Regions from separate parts of the Rhizobium sp. NZLR1b genome, predicted to be linked through region 2. Evidence: riboswitches for the same ligand, from Rfam matches in the RefSeq annotation. Region 2 holds a riboswitch; each other region holds the start of a gene.
What was found. A riboswitch is a leader RNA that binds a small molecule or an ion and turns the genes downstream of it on or off. The one in region 2 is predicted to bind cobalamin.

Region 1: another riboswitch for cobalamin. It lies ahead of nrdH (glutaredoxin-like protein NrdH); the one in region 2 lies ahead of HJB84_RS20865 (ABC transporter substrate-binding protein).
Region 3: another riboswitch for cobalamin. It lies ahead of cobU (bifunctional adenosylcobinamide kinase/adenosylcobinamide-phosphate guanylyltransferase); the one in region 2 lies ahead of HJB84_RS20865 (ABC transporter substrate-binding protein).
Region 4: another riboswitch for cobalamin. It lies ahead of HJB84_RS16305 (CbtB domain-containing protein); the one in region 2 lies ahead of HJB84_RS20865 (ABC transporter substrate-binding protein).

What each region holds. Positions count from the first base shown of each region.
Region 1 covers NZ_JABDWC010000043.1:7,061-11,268, reverse strand. The annotation lists gene HJB84_RS32755 (heavy metal translocating P-type ATPase) at 1-1,842, shown strand, start outside; cobalamin riboswitch at 2,171-2,396, shown strand; gene nrdH (glutaredoxin-like protein NrdH) at 2,666-2,887, shown strand; gene nrdI (class Ib ribonucleoside-diphosphate reductase assembly flavoprotein NrdI) at 2,901-3,305, shown strand; gene nrdE (class 1b ribonucleoside-diphosphate reductase subunit alpha) at 3,284-4,208, shown strand, end outside.
Region 2 covers NZ_JABDWC010000015.1:96,451-100,658, reverse strand. The annotation lists gene HJB84_RS20870 (iron ABC transporter permease) at 1-787, opposite strand, end outside; gene HJB84_RS20865 (ABC transporter substrate-binding protein) at 793-1,809, opposite strand; cobalamin riboswitch at 1,983-2,239, opposite strand; gene blh (bifunctional sulfur transferase/dioxygenase Blh) at 2,495-3,775, opposite strand.
Region 3 covers NZ_JABDWC010000029.1:87,178-91,385, forward strand. The annotation lists gene HJB84_RS29275 (chloride channel protein) at 1-905, opposite strand, end outside; cobalamin riboswitch at 1,159-1,555, shown strand; gene cobU (bifunctional adenosylcobinamide kinase/adenosylcobinamide-phosphate guanylyltransferase) at 1,687-2,211, shown strand; gene cobW (cobalamin biosynthesis protein CobW) at 2,216-3,265, shown strand; partial or broken gene cobN (cobaltochelatase subunit CobN) at 3,270-4,208, shown strand, end outside.
Region 4 covers NZ_JABDWC010000010.1:29,341-33,548, forward strand. The annotation lists gene HJB84_RS16290 (sulfite oxidase-like oxidoreductase) at 15-677, shown strand; gene HJB84_RS16295 (hypothetical protein) at 662-1,294, opposite strand; gene HJB84_RS16300 (CbtA family protein) at 1,346-2,092, opposite strand; gene HJB84_RS16305 (CbtB domain-containing protein) at 2,106-2,315, opposite strand; adenosylcobalamin (AdoCbl) riboswitch at 2,329-2,471, opposite strand; gene HJB84_RS16310 (histidine phosphatase family protein) at 2,549-3,103, shown strand; gene HJB84_RS16315 (bifunctional diguanylate cyclase/phosphodiesterase) at 3,556-4,208, shown strand, end outside.

The DNA of each region.
Region 1 (4,208 bases), on a different contig from region 2:
AAGAAGGGGCGGCTGACCATCCTTTCGGGTGCCGCACTCGTTGCTGCCTATGCTATCGACCATCTGGTGCCGGCGATCGCATCCTATGCCTTCATCGTGGCCATGCTGGTCGGGCTGGTGCCGATCGCGCGGCGCGCCGTCATGGCGGCTCTCTCCGGCACGCCGTTTTCGATCGAGATGCTGATGACGATCGCCGCCGTCGGCGCGGTCATCATCAATGCAGGCGAAGAGGCGGCAACTGTCGTGTTCCTGTTCCTCGTCGGCGAACTGCTGGAAGGGGTGGCTGCGGGCAAGGCGCGCGAAAGCATCCAGTCGCTGACGGCCCTGGTGCCGAAGAGCGCGCTGCTCGAAGACAATGGCCAGACGCGGGAGGTGCCGGCGGAAAGCCTTGCCGTCGGCGCGATTATCATGGTGCGTCCTGGCGATCGTATCTCGGCGGACGGCGTTATCATTTCAGGCGAGAGCGCGATCGATGAGGCGCCGGTGACGGGCGAGAGTACGCCGGTGCGCAAGGGCGTCGATGCCGTTGTGTTTGCCGGAACCGTGAATGGCGATGCGGTGCTCAGGGTTCGCGTCACCGCGGCCGCAGCCGACAATACCATCGCCCGTATCGTCAAGCTGGTGGAGGAAGCGCAGGAATCGAAGGCGCCGACCGAACGCTTCATCGATCGGTTCTCGCGCTATTACACGCCCGGCGTGGTGGTGGTCGCCGCACTTGTAGCGATCGTTCCGCCGCTGTTGTTCGGTGGGTCGTGGGGCGAATGGATCTATAAGGGCCTTGCCATCCTCTTGATCGGCTGCCCCTGCGCGCTTGTCATCTCGACGCCGGCGGCGATCGCCGCCTCGCTTTCTTCGGGTGCGCGGCGCGGGCTGCTGATGAAGGGCGGCGCGGTGCTGGAAACGCTCGGCAAGGTGACGATGGTCGCCTTCGACAAGACGGGCACGCTGACGGAAGGCAAACCTCAGGTGACTGATATCATTTCTTTCGGATTGAGCGAGGCGCAAGTCTTGTCGCGCGCGGCGGTGCTGGAGCAGGGCTCCAGCCATCCCCTGGCGCTGGCGATCCTCAACCGCGCCAAGGCGGACGGCGTTCCCATGCCGCCGGCCTTCGAACTGGAGGCGCTGCCGGGAAAGGGGGTCAGCGGCAAAGCCGGCGGCGAGGCGCTGGATCTTTTGTCGCCGCCCGCTGCCCGCGAACGCGGCGCACTCGGTGCTGAACAGGAGGCACGCATCACTGACCTGAACGACGAGGGCAAGAGCGTCTCGGTGCTGCTGGTCAACAATGTTGCGGCCGGGCTGATCGCCATGCGCGACGAACCGCGCGAGGACGCGCAGGCCGGGCTTGCCACGCTCAAATCAGCCGGCGTCAAGGCGATGATGCTGACAGGCGACAACAAGCGGACGGCGGCAGCCGTTGCCGGCATGCTCGGCATCGACTGGCGCGGCGAGATGATGCCTGAGGACAAGCAGCGGGTCGTCGTCGAATTGAAGCGCGAGGGCTTCGTCGTCGCCAAGGTCGGCGACGGCATCAACGACGCGCCGGCGCTGGCCGCAGCCGATATCGGCATTGCCATGGGCGGCGGCACCGACGTGGCGCTGGAGACCGCGGATGCCGCCGTGCTGCACGGGCGCGTCGGCGACGTGGCAAGGATGATCGAATTGTCCAAACGCACGATGCGCAATATCCTGCAGAATATTACCATCGCGCTCGGCCTGAAAGCGGTGTTCCTGGTGACGACGATTGCCGGCATCACCGGCCTCTGGCCGGCGATCCTCGCCGATACCGGCGCCACCGTGCTGGTGACGATCAACGCGCTGCGATTGCTTCGAGTAAGGATGTAAACATCCGATAACGTCCTTGCGGCGCTGGTCACCGTAGACCGCTGACAACGGACGCCAACCCCTCTTTCGTCATGCTCGGGCTTGTCCCGGGCATCTGCCTCCGGTCGATAGGCAGTAGATCCGCGGCACAAGGCCGAGGATGAGGCGGAGAGGGAGGTTTGTCATCAAACTGAGAGCGGCCATAGACCGGCTCTCTTCGTTCGAGCCTTGTCCACCGCCTGTTTTCCTTAAGCTTTCGTTATCCCTGTTTTTCACAGGAATGCAGTGATTTCAAACCTGCCGTAACGCAATGCACAAACCATCCATTGACGCGAATTTGGATTCGCGTACCATATCTAGTGTTCGAGGTTCCTTCGATTCGTGAGAATCGCAGGCTAAGACGGGAATACGGTGCGTTGCGCCATTATGGCGCGGCTATGCCGGAGCTGCCCCCGCAACTGTAAGCGGCGAGCAACTGTCCGATTTCAGGCCACTGGAGCATAATGCTCCGGGAAGGCTGGGCAGGATGCTTTGACCCGTGAGCCAGGAGACCTGCCTCGAACAAAACGTCCACGGGCGGGGAGTCCGGAAGGTCGCGTTGCATGGCTGCGGATGATATCCGCGTCGCGTTTCGCAAGGCCGCTCGATCCTCCGCATGAGCCACTTCGGGGTGAAGTCATGTCAGTATCTCAGTTCAGGCCGCAACCCGCGCTAAGCAGAGGGCGGATCACGCCCGGCGGCTGAACAGGCCGCATCGTTCAAACCATCAGAGAATGTTTCGACGGATATCGCGAGATTTCCGATCGATGCCCTGCGTCCCAATCGCGTCGTCACGAGGAATATCATGACCATTACCGTCTACAGCAAACCGGCCTGCGTCCAATGTACCGCCACTTACCGCGCCCTCGACCGCCTGGGCGTCGCTTATGACATCGTCGATATCTCCGAGGATGCCGAAGCGCTCGATCGCGTCCGCAGCCTTGGCTACATGCAGGCGCCCGTCGTCATCGCCGGCGAGCAGCATTGGGCCGGCTTCCGTCCCGACATGATCAGCGCGCTCTCCTGATCGAGGCCGAACGATGGGGCTGATCGTCTATTATTCCAGCCGGTCCGAGAATACCCATCGGTTCGTCGCCAAGCTTGGAATGTGCGCGGCGCGCATTCCAACAGGTGCCGCAGACGCATTCCGTATCCGTGAACCCTTTGTGCTTGTTGTGCCGACCTACAGTGGCGACGGGGGCAAGGGGGCCGTTCCCAAGCAGGTTATCCGTTTCCTCAACGATGCGGAGAGCCGAGGACACATCCGCGGCGTGATCGCCGCGGGCAACAGCAATTTCGGCGAGACATATGGGCTCGCCGGCGACGTGATCTCACAGAAATGCCAAGTGCCGTACCTCTATAGGTTCGAGCTGCTGGGCACCGAAGCGGATGTCGCCAACGTTAAACACGGAATGGAACGATTTTGGACACGGGAACAACTCTGACGCGGGATGCGGGCGCAAAACCGCATAACACTTTTGCTCATCCCGCCGGCGAACGCCCTTTGAAAGCGGCGGAAGCGCTCGACTACCACGCGCTGAACGCGATGTTGAACCTCTATGACGACGAGGGGAGGATCCAGCTCGACAAGGACCGCATGGCGGCGAAGCAGTATTTTTTGCAGCATGTGAACCAGAACACGGTGTTCTTTCACAATCTCCGGGAAAAGCTCGATTACCTCGTGACCGAGGGTTATTATGAGCAGGAGGTTCTCGACCAGTATTCCTTCAATTTCGTGCGTGACCTGTTCGACCAGGCCTATGCCAAGAAGTTCCGCTTTCCGACCTTCCTCGGCGCCTTCAAATATTACACCAGCTATACGCTGAAGACCTTCGACGGAAAGCGTTATCTCGAACGCTACGAAGATCGTATCTGCATGGTGGCGCTGGCCTTGGCGCGTGGGCACGAGGCACTTGCCCGCGACGTGGTCGAGGAGATCATTTCCGGCCGTTTCCAGCCGGCGACGCCGACCTTCCTTAATGCCGGCAAGAAACAGCGCGGCGAGCTCGTCTCCTGCTTCCTGCTGCGCGTCGAGGACAATATGGAATCGATCGGCCGGTCGATCAATTCGGCGCTGCAGCTGTCGAAGCGCGGCGGCGGCGTGGCGCTGTCCTTGACGAACATCCGCGAGGCCGGCGCGCCGATCAAACAGATCGAAAACCAGTCGTCGGGCATCATTCCGGTGATGAAGCTGCTCGAAGACAGCTTCTCCTATGCCAATCAACTGGGCGCGCGCCAGGGCGCGGGCGCGGTCTATCTCAACGCCCATCACCCCGATATCATGCGTTTTCTCGACACCAAGCGCGAAAATGCCGACGAGAAGATCCGCATCAAGACGCTGTCGCTCG
Region 2 (4,208 bases):
TGACGACGCTTGCCGTCATCGCCGCCGTCAGGCCGAACAGCAGGATCTGGACGCGGCGCACGGCAATGCCGAGCGAGGCCGCCGCATCCGTGCCGAAGGAGAAGGCGTCGAGCGCCCTGACATGGGCCATGCAGATGACGAAGCCGGCAAGCGCGATCGGCACCGAGAGATAGACATCCGGCCAGCGCACGCCGCTGAGCGACCCCAGAAGCCAGAACAGGATGCCGCGCGCCTGCTCGGCATTCGCCGATGTCGTCACTATGTAGGAGGTCAGCGCATTGAAGAGCTGCGAGCCGGCGACGCCGCAAAGGATGATGCGCTCGCCGGTTCCCCCCGCACCCGTCGCAAGGAAGCCGATCAGCAGAAAGGCGATGACCGCGCCGATGAAGGCGCCGCTCGACAGGCCGAAAACACCGTAGCCGAAGCCGAGGATCATCACGCAGACCGCTCCCGTCGAGGCGCCGGCAGAGATGCCGAGCACGTAGGGTTCGGCCAGCGGATTGCGCAGCAGCGCCTGCAGCACGGCGCCACAGAGCGAGAGCGACGCGCCGGCGCTGGCCGCAACCAGCGCCCGGCTCAGCCGATAATCCCAGACGATGCCCTGGTGGATGCGGCTGAGCTCGAAATCCGTGCCGAACAGCCGGTTCGACACCGCCTCCGCCGTGGTCGCTAGCGGGATCGCGATCTCCCCGATCGAAACAGCGAGACTGATCATCAGCCCGAGAAGCAGAAAGGCAGAAATGGTGAGCGCGCCAAGCGCCCACCATCCGTGTTGTCTGACCGACATTGCCTTCACTGCGAGAGACCGAAGGACTTGATGCCGTTCGCCAAGGTCTCGATGCCGTCGATCGTACGGATCGTCGGGTTCATCGATTGCGCGTCCATCATCACGAAGTGCTCGTTCTTGACCGCGTCAAGCTCCTTGGTCACCGGGTCGTTCTCGAGAAAATCGATCTTGACCTTCGGATCGTCGGCGGCGTAGCGGCGCCGGTCCATGGTCGCCAACACGATAACCGCCGGGTTCACCTGAGAAATGGTTTCCCAGCCAACCAGCGGCCATTCCTCTTCGGTTGTCACGACATTCCTGGCGCCGATCGCCTTCAGGATATAGGCAGGCGCGCTGTTCTTGCCAGCGATGAAAGCATCGCCATTGACTTGCTTGCTGGAGAACCAGAAGACGATGGGCAGGTTCTTGCCCGATGCGCCTGATATCGACGCGACGGCATCCGCCTCGCGCTTCTTCAACTTGGAAATCAGCGCATCGCCGCGCTCCTTCACGTCGAAGATCTCCGAGAGCTCGGCGATCTCACGGTAGACCAGCTCCATCGTGAACAGCTCCTTGCGCACACCGTCGCCGCCATCGGTGTTGACCTTGGCGACGCAATCGGCCGGCGCGAGATAGGTATTGATCCCGAGATCCTGGAACTGCTCCCGCTTGCCGACGGAGCCCTGCGCGCCGACATGCCATTCGAACTCGGCCGCCACCAGGTCGGGCTCCCGCCCAACAACGGATTCGAAGCTCGGATCATTGTCGGCGAGACGCTTTATCTTGCTGTTAGCCTCGGCATATTGCGGCAGGACGGGACCGACCCAGACGGCCGTACCAGCAATCTTCTCGGCAAGGTCGAGCGAGAAGAGAATTTCAGTCATGCCCTGGCCGATCGAAACGATCTTCGACGGCGCCTTCTGGAACGTCACCTGCTGACCGCAATTGGTGATGGTCAAAGGATATTGGGTGGCGGCAAGGCTCGGTGCCGCAAGGCCGATCAGCCCGAAGGCAAATGTCATGGTGGCGAGAATCTGGCGCATGAAAAACCTCGATTGAAGAGAAAAAGCATGGTTATGCCGCACCCGCGGCCGAAGGCACGGTGATACGTGCGCTAACCGCAGGAGGCCCAATCGAGACGGATGCATGCCGAAATTCGGCGAAGGTTCAGAAGGTCAATCATGTCTGTTCCTTGTCCGGGCATCCCCGCCCGGTTGATTGGATCGTGATTGACGGCAGGTCTCCTGGCTTGCGGATATCCGTCGGTTCATCCGCCTTCCCGCGATATCTCGCAGTGGCAGGGCTATAAGCCCTTCAGAGATGGCCAGTCGCTGGCCACACCTGAGATGATCGACAATCCGCATACAGTTGCGGGGGCAGCCACGGTCTCGGTCCCTGCTGGGTCGTCCTTACCGTGTTCCCTATTAATCCCCTTGGAGTCATCTTCAGGGAACCGTCGCCCCCAGTTACGTCGCCTGCCCGCAAGACGTCAATGCCTATTGCGGAGGATTGGGTTCGTGCGGGTGAAAAATAGAGACGGAACGTAGGGGGCCTGTTGGCCGGTGTAATACCTGCATCCTCGCCTCCTCAGGATGAGGCTCTCTTGAGCGTTGGCGCCGCTTTCTCCCGTTCCCGCTGTCGTGAGCGCGGCATCCGCCAACGTCCCTGATGCTGATGTGCGCAGCCCGAGAGGGCGAAACCTCGAAGCACGCCGCACGCTACTTCTTGCTACAACGCATCCAGCGGTATCTTCAGATACCGCCGCCCATTTCCCTCCGGCTCCGGCAATCTGCCTCCCCGAATATTCACCTGTAGCGCGTGCAACATCAGTTTCGGCTTCGGCAGCGTGCGGTCGCGCGCCTGGCGCAGCGCCACAAAGCCGGCCTCGTCGATGCCTGATATATGCGGGTTACCGTTTTTCTGGGCGGCCACCTTGCTTTCCCAGCGCGCGTGGCGCCCGCCGGGCTGATAGTCGTGGCCGGAAAAGAGCCGGGTCTCATCGGGCAGCGACAGGATGACCTGGATCGAGTGCCAGAGGGCGCTGGCGCTGCCGCCGGGGAAATCCGTGCGCGCCGTGCCGGAATCCGGCGTAAATACGGTGTCGTGCACGAAGGCGGCATCGCCGATCAGATAGGTCACCGAAGCAAGCGTATGGCCGGGCGAAAACATCACACGGGCTTCAAGCCCACCGATCTCGAAGGTGTCGCCATCGGCAAACAGCCGGTCCCACTGCGAGCCGTCGGTTTCGAGTGCCGGCAAGTTGTAGATCTCCTTCCAGAGCACCTGGACGTCGGTGACATGGGCGCCGATCGCCGTCGGCGCGCCGGTCTTTCTCTTGAGGTAATGCGCGGCGGAGAAATGATCGGCATGCGGATGCGTGTCGAGGATCCACGCGACCGTCAGCCCCTCGCTGTCAATATGAGCGAGGATGGCGTCGGCATTCGCCGTTCCCGTCGCGCCCGACATCTCGTCGAAATCGAGCACCGGGTCGATGATGGCACAGCGTTTTGTCACCGGGTCTGAAACGACATATTGCACGCTGCAGCTGCGGGGCTCGAAGAAAGCCTTCACACCAGCCGCCTGCCCAGCCCGCTTTTCCAGCCAGCGGCGTGCGCCGGCAAGATCGAAGCCGAGTCTTTGGCCGAAGACCTCGACCTCTCCGGGCTGCATCCGCCCGTCGAGCACCTCTCCCAGCACATAGAGCGTCAGCGCCCGTGTGCCGCTCTTGCAATGAGCAACGACCGGCCCCTTCGCCTGCGTCATCGCCATCTGGAAAGCGCGGATATCGGCCTCGGTGATCTCGGCCCCTTTCACCGGCACGAAGCTGTAGGCGAGCCCCGCGGCAGCAGCAGCAGCCTTTTCCGCGGCATTGCCAGGCTGCCCCGGCTCCTCGCCATCCGGCCGGGCATTGATGACGCCGGCAAAGCCGTTTGCCGCAAAAGCGGCAAAGCCCGCGGCATCGGGCTGTCCCGTCACCGATATCAGCTCATTGACCCTCACGGATGTCATCGAAGCCCCCATGCTACCTGCATCATGCAGTATCGCATGTATATCGATACAATCTCACAAGTATATTGCCGAGCGCAAGAATAGCCGCCTGGCGTTCCCCGCGCCTGCGGCAAGTCCGCAAACCTGAATGATGCCGGCTACGCCATCGAAGCCGCCTTCAACCGCGCCTTCTCCCGCGCCTTCGCCATCCCGCCGGTCGCCTGGCGGGCGATGGCGCGGGAATAGAGCGAGAGTGGGCGTCAGACATCGAGCCGATAGCATTTACCTGGTCGGCAAAGCTTCCGCATCCTGCCCTTTTCCGCCAGCCCCGGCGCCCCCCAAGAGAGCCTCATCCTGAGGTGCCCCGAAGGAGCCTCGAAGGACGAGGCGGGCGCTCGGCGCGGCGGCAATATTGATGCGGAGCAGTGCCGCCGCGTGTCCTTCGAGGCTCCGC
Region 3 (4,208 bases), on a different contig from region 2:
GGCGAAATCATCGCCAGAAGTCCGACGACGATGCCGCCGAGCGCCGGGCGGAAGGGCGGGGCGATCGAGCTCTTGCGCGCCAGCTCCTCGACGAAGGAGACGCCCTGCATGATCAGGATGCCGACGCCAGCGCAGAAGCCACCGAGCAGCATAGCCGGGATATAATCGGCCGGCACGACTGCGCCGAAGCTGCCGATGTCGATGGTGAAATCGCCGTGGGTGAGCAGCCTTGCGATGAGGGTGGAAACCAGGGCCGAGACGACCACAGGGGTCAGCGAGACGATCGTATAGGTGCCGATGATCAGCTCGAAGGCGTAGAAGGCGCCGGTCAGCGGCGCGTTGAAGGCAGCGGCGATAGCGCCCGCCGCGCCGCAGCCGACGAGGGTGCGCAGATCGGAGCGGCGAAGCTGCAGCTTCAGGCCGAATTTCGAGGCGAGGCCGGCGGCAAGCTGGGTATAGCCGGCCTCGAGGCCGACGGAGGCGCCGAACCCGTTGGAAATCAGGTTCTGCACGGCAACGATGATGCTGTCGGTCAAGGACAGGCGGCCGCCATGCAGCGCATTGGCCTCGATCGGGTCAACCATCGGTTTCTTGCGCCGTTTCGCCAGTACGAACAGCAACAGGCCGAGCAGGACGCCACCGATGACGGGGGCAGTGAGAAGCAGCAGCTTGTCGTCGATCACCGACGAGCTCAGCCGCTCGCTGTCGTCGATGCCGAAGACCATCTGATGCAGTTGATTGGAGACGTAGCTCATGCCGGTGACGGCGAGACCCGAGGTGATGCCGACGACGGCACCCGCCAGCGACAGGCCGACCTCACTGCGGCGGGTCAGCGCCCGCAGCCGCCCCGGGTCGAAGAAAACACGCAGCGCTCGGAACCGGCGCCGATCCAATTTCATAAGCATGGCAAGACAACTAGGCAGGAAGAGGCCCGGTCAAGGGCGATGGCGCAGTCCGCTTGCAGTGCAATTGTGGCGAAAAGCCGGCGCCCTGGATAAATATTTGTGACGTAAGTATCTGATAAATGACGATGTTTTAGGTAGGGTAAGTCGTGTTGCTGGCGTTGCCTCGCCTGTCTAGCCACTGCCGGCCGTCGAGGGCGGTTGACTTCACCCCTGAGCTTGCCTAACCATCCCTCAACGGATGGTCACCTGACCATCCTCGGATATAACGGATGGTTCCGGATCGGTGTTACGCCTTCCGGATGAAAAGGGAATGTGACGGGGCGGACCCAAGCCGGGCGCCTTCATCACAGCCGACCCCGCGACTGTAGAGCGGTCAGGGTCTTCCATCCGGCATCGAGCCCTTCCGGCCGGCGGCTTGCAATAATGCAAGCGGGCGGGACGGGCGACATGCCGGAAAAGCCACTGGACATGCATGATGATCAACCGGGGTCGGACGCCTCTTAAGTCTACGAATCGTCCACCTTTTCATCGATGCAGCCGGGAAGGCGAGGCAGATCCGCTGGCACGATCAGGGCGACCGGTTTCCGGTCTGCCCCGATCGCGGCCGATAACCGCGAGCCAGGAGACCTGCCATCCCGTGCCGGGCGAGAAGCCCAACCCTGGGCAAGAGGCCCGCTGCCAGCACGGAGGTTGTCTTGGCTGAACGATTGAATTCGGCGCGGCCTTGTGCGGCGCGATCGAGTGGGTGGGGTGCGGCATCCCACCAAAGGGGCGTCTGCGCATGATGACCGCTCCCTCCAACACCGTCTTCATCCTCGGCGGCGCCCGTTCGGGGAAATCCCGCTTCGCCGAGTCCCTTGTCATTTCGATCGGCCTCGACCGCCATTATCTCGCGACCGGCCGCGCCTGGGATGAGGAAATGCAGGCGCGCATTGCCCAACATAGAGCCGATCGCGGCCCGTCCTGGACGACGCATGAAGAGCCGCTCGATCTCGTCGGCAAGCTTGACGCTATCGACCGCGAGGGCGGCGTCGTGCTCATCGATTGCCTGACACTCTGGGTCACCAATCTGATGATGGATGAGCGCGATATGGCGGCGGAATTTGCCGCGCTCACCGATTTTCTGCCGCAGGCGAAGGCGCAGCTCGTTTTCGTTTCCAATGAGGTCGGCCTCGGCATCGTGCCGGATAATCGCATGGCGCGGGAATTCCGCGATCATGCCGGCCGGCTGCACCAATCAATTGCGGCCAAGGCCGCCGAAGTCTATTTCATCGCGGCAGGCCTGCCGTTGAAAATGAAGGGTTAAGTTCATGAACCAGCAGAAAATTCCCGCAACCGTCATTACCGGCTTTCTCGGCGCCGGCAAGACGACGATGATCCGCAACCTGCTCACCAATGCCGGCGGCAAAAAGATCGCGCTCATCATCAACGAGTTCGGCGATCTCGGCGTCGATGGCGAGGTGCTGAAGGGCTGCGGCGCTGACAATTGCACCGAGGACGATATCATCGAGCTGACCAATGGCTGCATCTGCTGCACCGTCGCCGACGATTTCATCCCGACGATGACGAAGTTGCTCGAGCGTGAACAGCGGCCCGACCATATCGTCATCGAAACCTCGGGCCTTGCCCTGCCGCAGCCGCTGGTCGCGGCCTTCAATTGGCCTGACATTCGCACCCAGGTGACGGTCGATGGCGTCATTACCGTGGTCGACAGCGCGGCTGTCGCCGCCGGCCGTTTCGCCGACGACCACGATGCCGTCGAGGCGGCGCGCGGCGCAGATGAATCGCTCGATCACGAAAGCCCGATCGAGGAGTTGTTCGAGGATCAGCTGACTTGCGCCGATCTGATCGTACTCAACAAGACCGACCTGATCGACGCTGCCGGCCTTATCAGGGTTCGCGACGAGGTCGCCTCCCGCACGGTGCGCAAGCCGGTGATGATCGAGGCGAAAAATGGCGAGGTGTCGGCCGGAATTCTGCTCGGCCTCGGCATCGGCACGGAGGACGATGTCGCCAACCGCAAATCGCATCACGAGCTGGAGCATGAGGACGGCGCGCCGCACGACCATGACGAATTCGACAGCTTCGTCGTCGAACTCGGCCCGGTCGCCGATCCCGCCGGCTTCATTGCTGGCCTGAAGACGATTATCGCCGACCATGACGTACTGCGTCTCAAGGGTTTCGTCGATGTCGCCGGCAAGCCGATGCGCCTGCAGATCCAGGCCGTCGGCAGCCGCATCGACCATTATTTCGACCGTGCCTGGGCCCCGAGCGAAACGCGCGCCACGCGCCTCGTGGTCATCGGTCTGCACGAGATGGACCAGGACGCTGTTAGGGCGGCGATCGAGGCGCTGGCGTAATCCCATGCATCTGCTTCTGGCCCAACAGGGAACGATCAGCGACTGCGAGGAGGCGATCGACCTCGGGCAGACGCCGGGCGATATCGTGTTCCTGTCGGCCGCCGACAGCGAGCTTGCCGCCATCGCAGCCGCCCATCGCGAGCATGGGGCGGCGCCTTCGCTGAGACTTGCCAGCCTGATGAGCCTCAAGCATCCGATGTCGGTCGATACCTATGTCGAACGCACGGCGCGGCATGCCAGGCTCATCATCGTGCGTGCGCTCGGCGGTGCCAGCTATTTCCACTATACGCTGGAGGCGCTGCACGCGGCAGCGTCCCGCGCCGGTGCGCTGATTGCGGTCTTGCCGGGCGATGCCCGGCCGGATGCGGGGCTCGTGCCTTTTTCCAACGTTGATCTCGACGATATGAATGCGCTCTGGGCCTATCTGATCGAAGGCGGCGACGCCAATGCGCGCGGCTTTCTCGATTATGCCTCGGCGATGTTGTCAGGTGCCGAGAAGCCGGCGCCGGCAGTGCCTTTGATGAAGGCGGGCATCTGGTGGCCGGGGCGGGGGCTGATCGGGGTGCAGGAGTGGCGGCAGGTTGCCGGTTCGCATGTCGCGCCGCCTTCGTCCGTCGAGCAGGGGGGTATCCCACATTCGACGGAGGAGGTGGCGTTTGGGCCAATCGTCGCCATCAGCTTCTACCGCGCCCTCGTCCAGAGCGGCGAGACCGCCCCGATCGAGGCACTGGTCGAAGCGCTGGCGGCGCTCGGCCTGCGGCCACTGCCGGTTTTTGCCTATAGCCTCAAGGACCCCGTCTCGACAGGTATTCTCGAAAGCGTGTTTGCGGCACTGAAACCCGATGTCGTCATCAACACGACCGGCTTTGCCGTCTCGGCACCAGGTGCTGACCGGCAGCCGACGGTGCTGGAAGCGAATGGGGCGGTGGTGCTGCAGGCGATC
Region 4 (4,208 bases), on a different contig from region 2:
TAGGGAACCCGATCATGAGCGACGACCAGACGCCCGCCGACAGCAAGCTCACCAGCTCCAAGCGTCGATGGGCGGCTGAAGGTAAATTCCTGACCGGCCGCATCAGCCGTCCCGAAGCTGAGCGCCTGCCGCCCGGCCAGCACCTCGTCAAAAACTGGCCGGTGCTCGATCTCGGCCAGCAGCCCGTCATCTCCACGAATAGCTGGCGTCTCGAGCTGCGCGGCCTCGTCGAAACGCCGCTCACCCTAACCTGGACCGACTTCCAGGCGATCGAGCAGAGCACCAAGGTCAGCGATATCCACTGCGTCACCACCTGGTCGCGCTACGACAACAAATGGAAAGGCGTTTCGACCCGCGATCTGCTCGATCGCGCCATGCCAAAGCCCGAAGCCGGTTACGTCATGCTGACGAGTTATGACGGCTATACCACCAACCTGCCGCTTGCCGATTTCGCCGCCGAGGATGCGATCCTTGCGACATCGTGGGAATGCCTGCCGCTGACGCCGGATCACGGCGGCCCGATGCGCCTCGTCGTACCGCATCTCTATTTCTGGAAAAGCGCCAAATGGCTGCGCCGCATCGAGCTGATGCCCGCCGACCAGGCCGGCTTTTGGGAAAAGAACGGTTACCACATCTATGGCGATCCGTGGCGCGAGCAGCGCTATTCCGACGATTGAGCCTTCGGCCGCAGAAAGCGGCCCAGCGCAAACGTCACAAGGGCGAACAGAGCGGCGAGCCCCGTCAGCGACGCCATGCTGGCGGGATGAAACGGCACTTTGCTCCAGCGCGGCTTGACGACATCGGCTGTGTTGAAGGCCTCGCCGCTGAACCTGCAAGTGATGAGCGCCAGGCTGCGCCGCACCATGTCGGCATCGACCGCGGAAATGATTTCATTAGCCGCAACGGCCTCCCGCGGCATCTCACGCATCTCAAGCAATACCGCCTTGGCCGCCGCGAGATAAGCATGAGCACATTCGTTGAACGGGCTCTCCTCGTCGCTCACGCTGCCCGGCATCCGCCCCCAGAGACAATAGGAATATTGGATTTCGGCATAGTTCAGAACGCGCCGGAACAGCTCGTTTGTATCAGTCGCGCGTGACGCCAACCCGATAATTTCGCCGCGGTAGTCTGAAATCACCGCCATCTCGCCATGCGAGATTTCCGGGATATCGAGGCCGGTATCGCTGCCGCCGACGCTGCGGCTATGGGCAAGCGCGTTTTCGCCAACCGCACAAAACCAAGCGGCGGCGGCAAACGCCGTCGACAGAATCGATATGGTTTTGCTGCTTTTCATACTCGCTCGAAAAACTTGAGGGCGCCGGCAAGGCGGCGCCCCTCGATGCGTTCAGTGAAATGCCGGTGCCGGTCGAGCCCGCTGCCCGCCCTTCACGGCAAGCAGCTTTTCCGCCAGCGCTCCGAAGCCAAGACCGAGCGTTGCCCAGAGGATCACCTGCATGCCGAGCGAGGTCGTGCGGAAACGCCAGAGCACCATCGCCGAGAACTTCTCCGGCACTTCGTTGATCGACGGCAGCAAATAGAACACCAGGCCCATGAAGACGAGATAGGTGATGCCGGCGATGATCGCCCCGTTCCACAGACCGAAACGCTCGGAAAGGCGCCGCGACAGCGCCACCGCGGCAATCAAAGCAGCGATCGAGACGACGATCATCAGGAAGAACAGCTCGGTCCTGACGCCGATCGTATCGGGATTGCCGACCGCCGGCGGATTGGCCGGATACTTGATACCGGGAACGACGACGATCGCCACGAAGGCGGCAAGGGCGATGACCGCCGAGGTGCCGCGTGCCGAAAGCCTGCTGATGCGGCCGTGCACGAAAGCGAAAGCGAGCGCGAAAAGCCCGCCGACGGCAATGCTGTAGGCCATGACGCCGGTGAAGAGGCCAAGACCGGCCTGCGTGGCACGGCTGACGATCTCAGGTTCGGCAGCTTCGCCCGCCGCCTGGGCGCTCGCCTCCTCGAAGGCGATCGCCGCATCGACCAGCGGCTCGCCGAAGATATGCGCGAAAGCAAAAACCAGAATACCAGCGATCAACCCCGCGAGCATGCCGCGAAGTAGAAGATTTCCGACCATGTCAGGATCCCCCTTAGTGGCAGGGAAAGCCGAGGAGATGACGGCCGTCATGCACGAATTCGTGCACATACATGCCGTTGAACAGCGCCATCGCGCCTTCCTCGGTGCCGACGAAATAGATGGCGATCAGCATCAACAGGCCGCCGAAGATCGCCCAAGGCAGGATTTCTCCTACCGGGATTGGCGCCGGTGCCGCGACGGGCGCAAAAGTGGTGTCAGACATGTATTCCTCCGGGAATGACGCGTTCAGTCGAAAGAGTGCTTATGCGGCAGGGTCTGACTTCCAGCGCGAAGAACCTTCGACACGCTGGTCACAGCGGCGCGACCGTGCCGGATTTACACCGGCTTCCAAACCCGCAACAGCACGGTTATATCTGCAGGCCGAAGAGCCTGTCAACGAAACTTCATGAAGCGGCGAAGGGCTGTTCCCACCGCTATCCGGAGATCGCAACGACCGTGAATACGCGACTTATCTGGATCTGCCACGGCGCGACGGCAGCGAGCCGCAAGGCCCTGTTCCCGCTCGATGAACCGCTGGACAACAAGGCCGCGGAAGAAGCGGCCAGGATGACCGCCCTGCCCCGCGCCGATCGTATTGTCACCAGCCCGGCTTTGCGCGCCCGCCAGACGGCCGAAGCCCTCGGCCTCGACGCCCGGATAGATCAGGCGCTTCGCGACTGCGATCACAGGCGCTGGGCCGGCAGGTCGATCGCAGCGATCGAGGCAGAAGAGCCGGAGAACCTCATGGCCTGGATGTGCGATCCTGAAGCGGCTCCGCACGGGGGCGAGAGCCTTGTTGATCTCAGAACACGTGTCGGCGGTTGGATGGACAATGAATCCGCTCTCGGCGGCCATGTGATCGCCGTCAGCCACGCGGCCGTCATCCGAGCGGCGATCGCGTACGTACTTCAGGCGCCGCTCTCCTCCTTCTGGCTCGTCGACGTCGAGCCGCTTGGCATTGTTCGCATGACCAGCAATGGACGGCGCTGGTCTCTGCGATTCCAGCATTAGCGATCCCTCATTTTATCCAGCCTTACACAAGCAAATCGCGTCATCTCTATTGAACCCGGTTCTACCGGGACTACTTCCTTGTCCCAAGGAGATGGAAGACATGACATATGACTGGAGTGGGGAGCGCACGCGGCGCCTGCGTTTGGTGCGTGTCGCCACAATTGCGGTTCTGGTCGGTCTCATCGTCAGCGTACCGCTGCTGATCGTTACCGCCTGAAGCACGAAAAGGGCGAGCGGTGCCACGGCACGCTCGCCTTCGTTCTTTCCCCCGCCTGCCGGTCTGCAACCACGACGACGATCGCGCTCAGCGTTTTACCCGGTTCCGCGAAAGCGCCCTCAGTCCCTCCACGGCACAGCCATAGGCTGCCCCTCTGATAATTCGCCTTCTGGTTTCAACGAACATTTCAGACTTTCATGATTACTTCGGCGCGGGTGGAGTCGGAGAAGACCATATGCCGGTGTTTTTCCAAAGCAAGGCCGGAAGGCAATGCGTGTCGATTGTCGGGCTTGGGATAACCCTCTGGCTCCTCGGCGCGCTGTTGCAGCTTGACGACAGCCTTGTCTTCTTCATGACCGGTTTCGGCGAATACGGCGCCGACAAGCTCGTTCTGGCGCTCGGTATCGCCGGCGCCATGAGCTTCATCTATTCGGTGCTGCGCATCGCCGACCTGCGCAAGGAAACCGAACTGCGCGCCGCCGCTCAGGCGAAGGCCGATTGGACCGCCACCCACGACCATCTGACCAAACTGCCGAACCGCTACGCCTTCGAGCGCAAGATTCTCTCACGGCCAGTCAAGGACGACGAGTACGAGGTCGAAGAGTGGAGCCGCAACGTCACCATCTTCTCCGTCGATCTCGACGGCTTCAAGAAGGTCAACGATCTCGTCGGTCACAAGGGCGGCGACGTTCTGTTGATCGAGGTTGCCAGACGGATCTGCGCGCTCGGCAACGCCGATTGCGTCTATCGCTTCGGCGGCGACGAATTCATCATTGTCGCCTTTGCTCTGACGGCGCAGCGCGAGGAGCGTTTTGCCAGGCTGCTGATCCAAGCCGTCACCCGGCCGATCCATATCGATGGTTTTGCCGTCGAAGTCGGCGCCAGCGT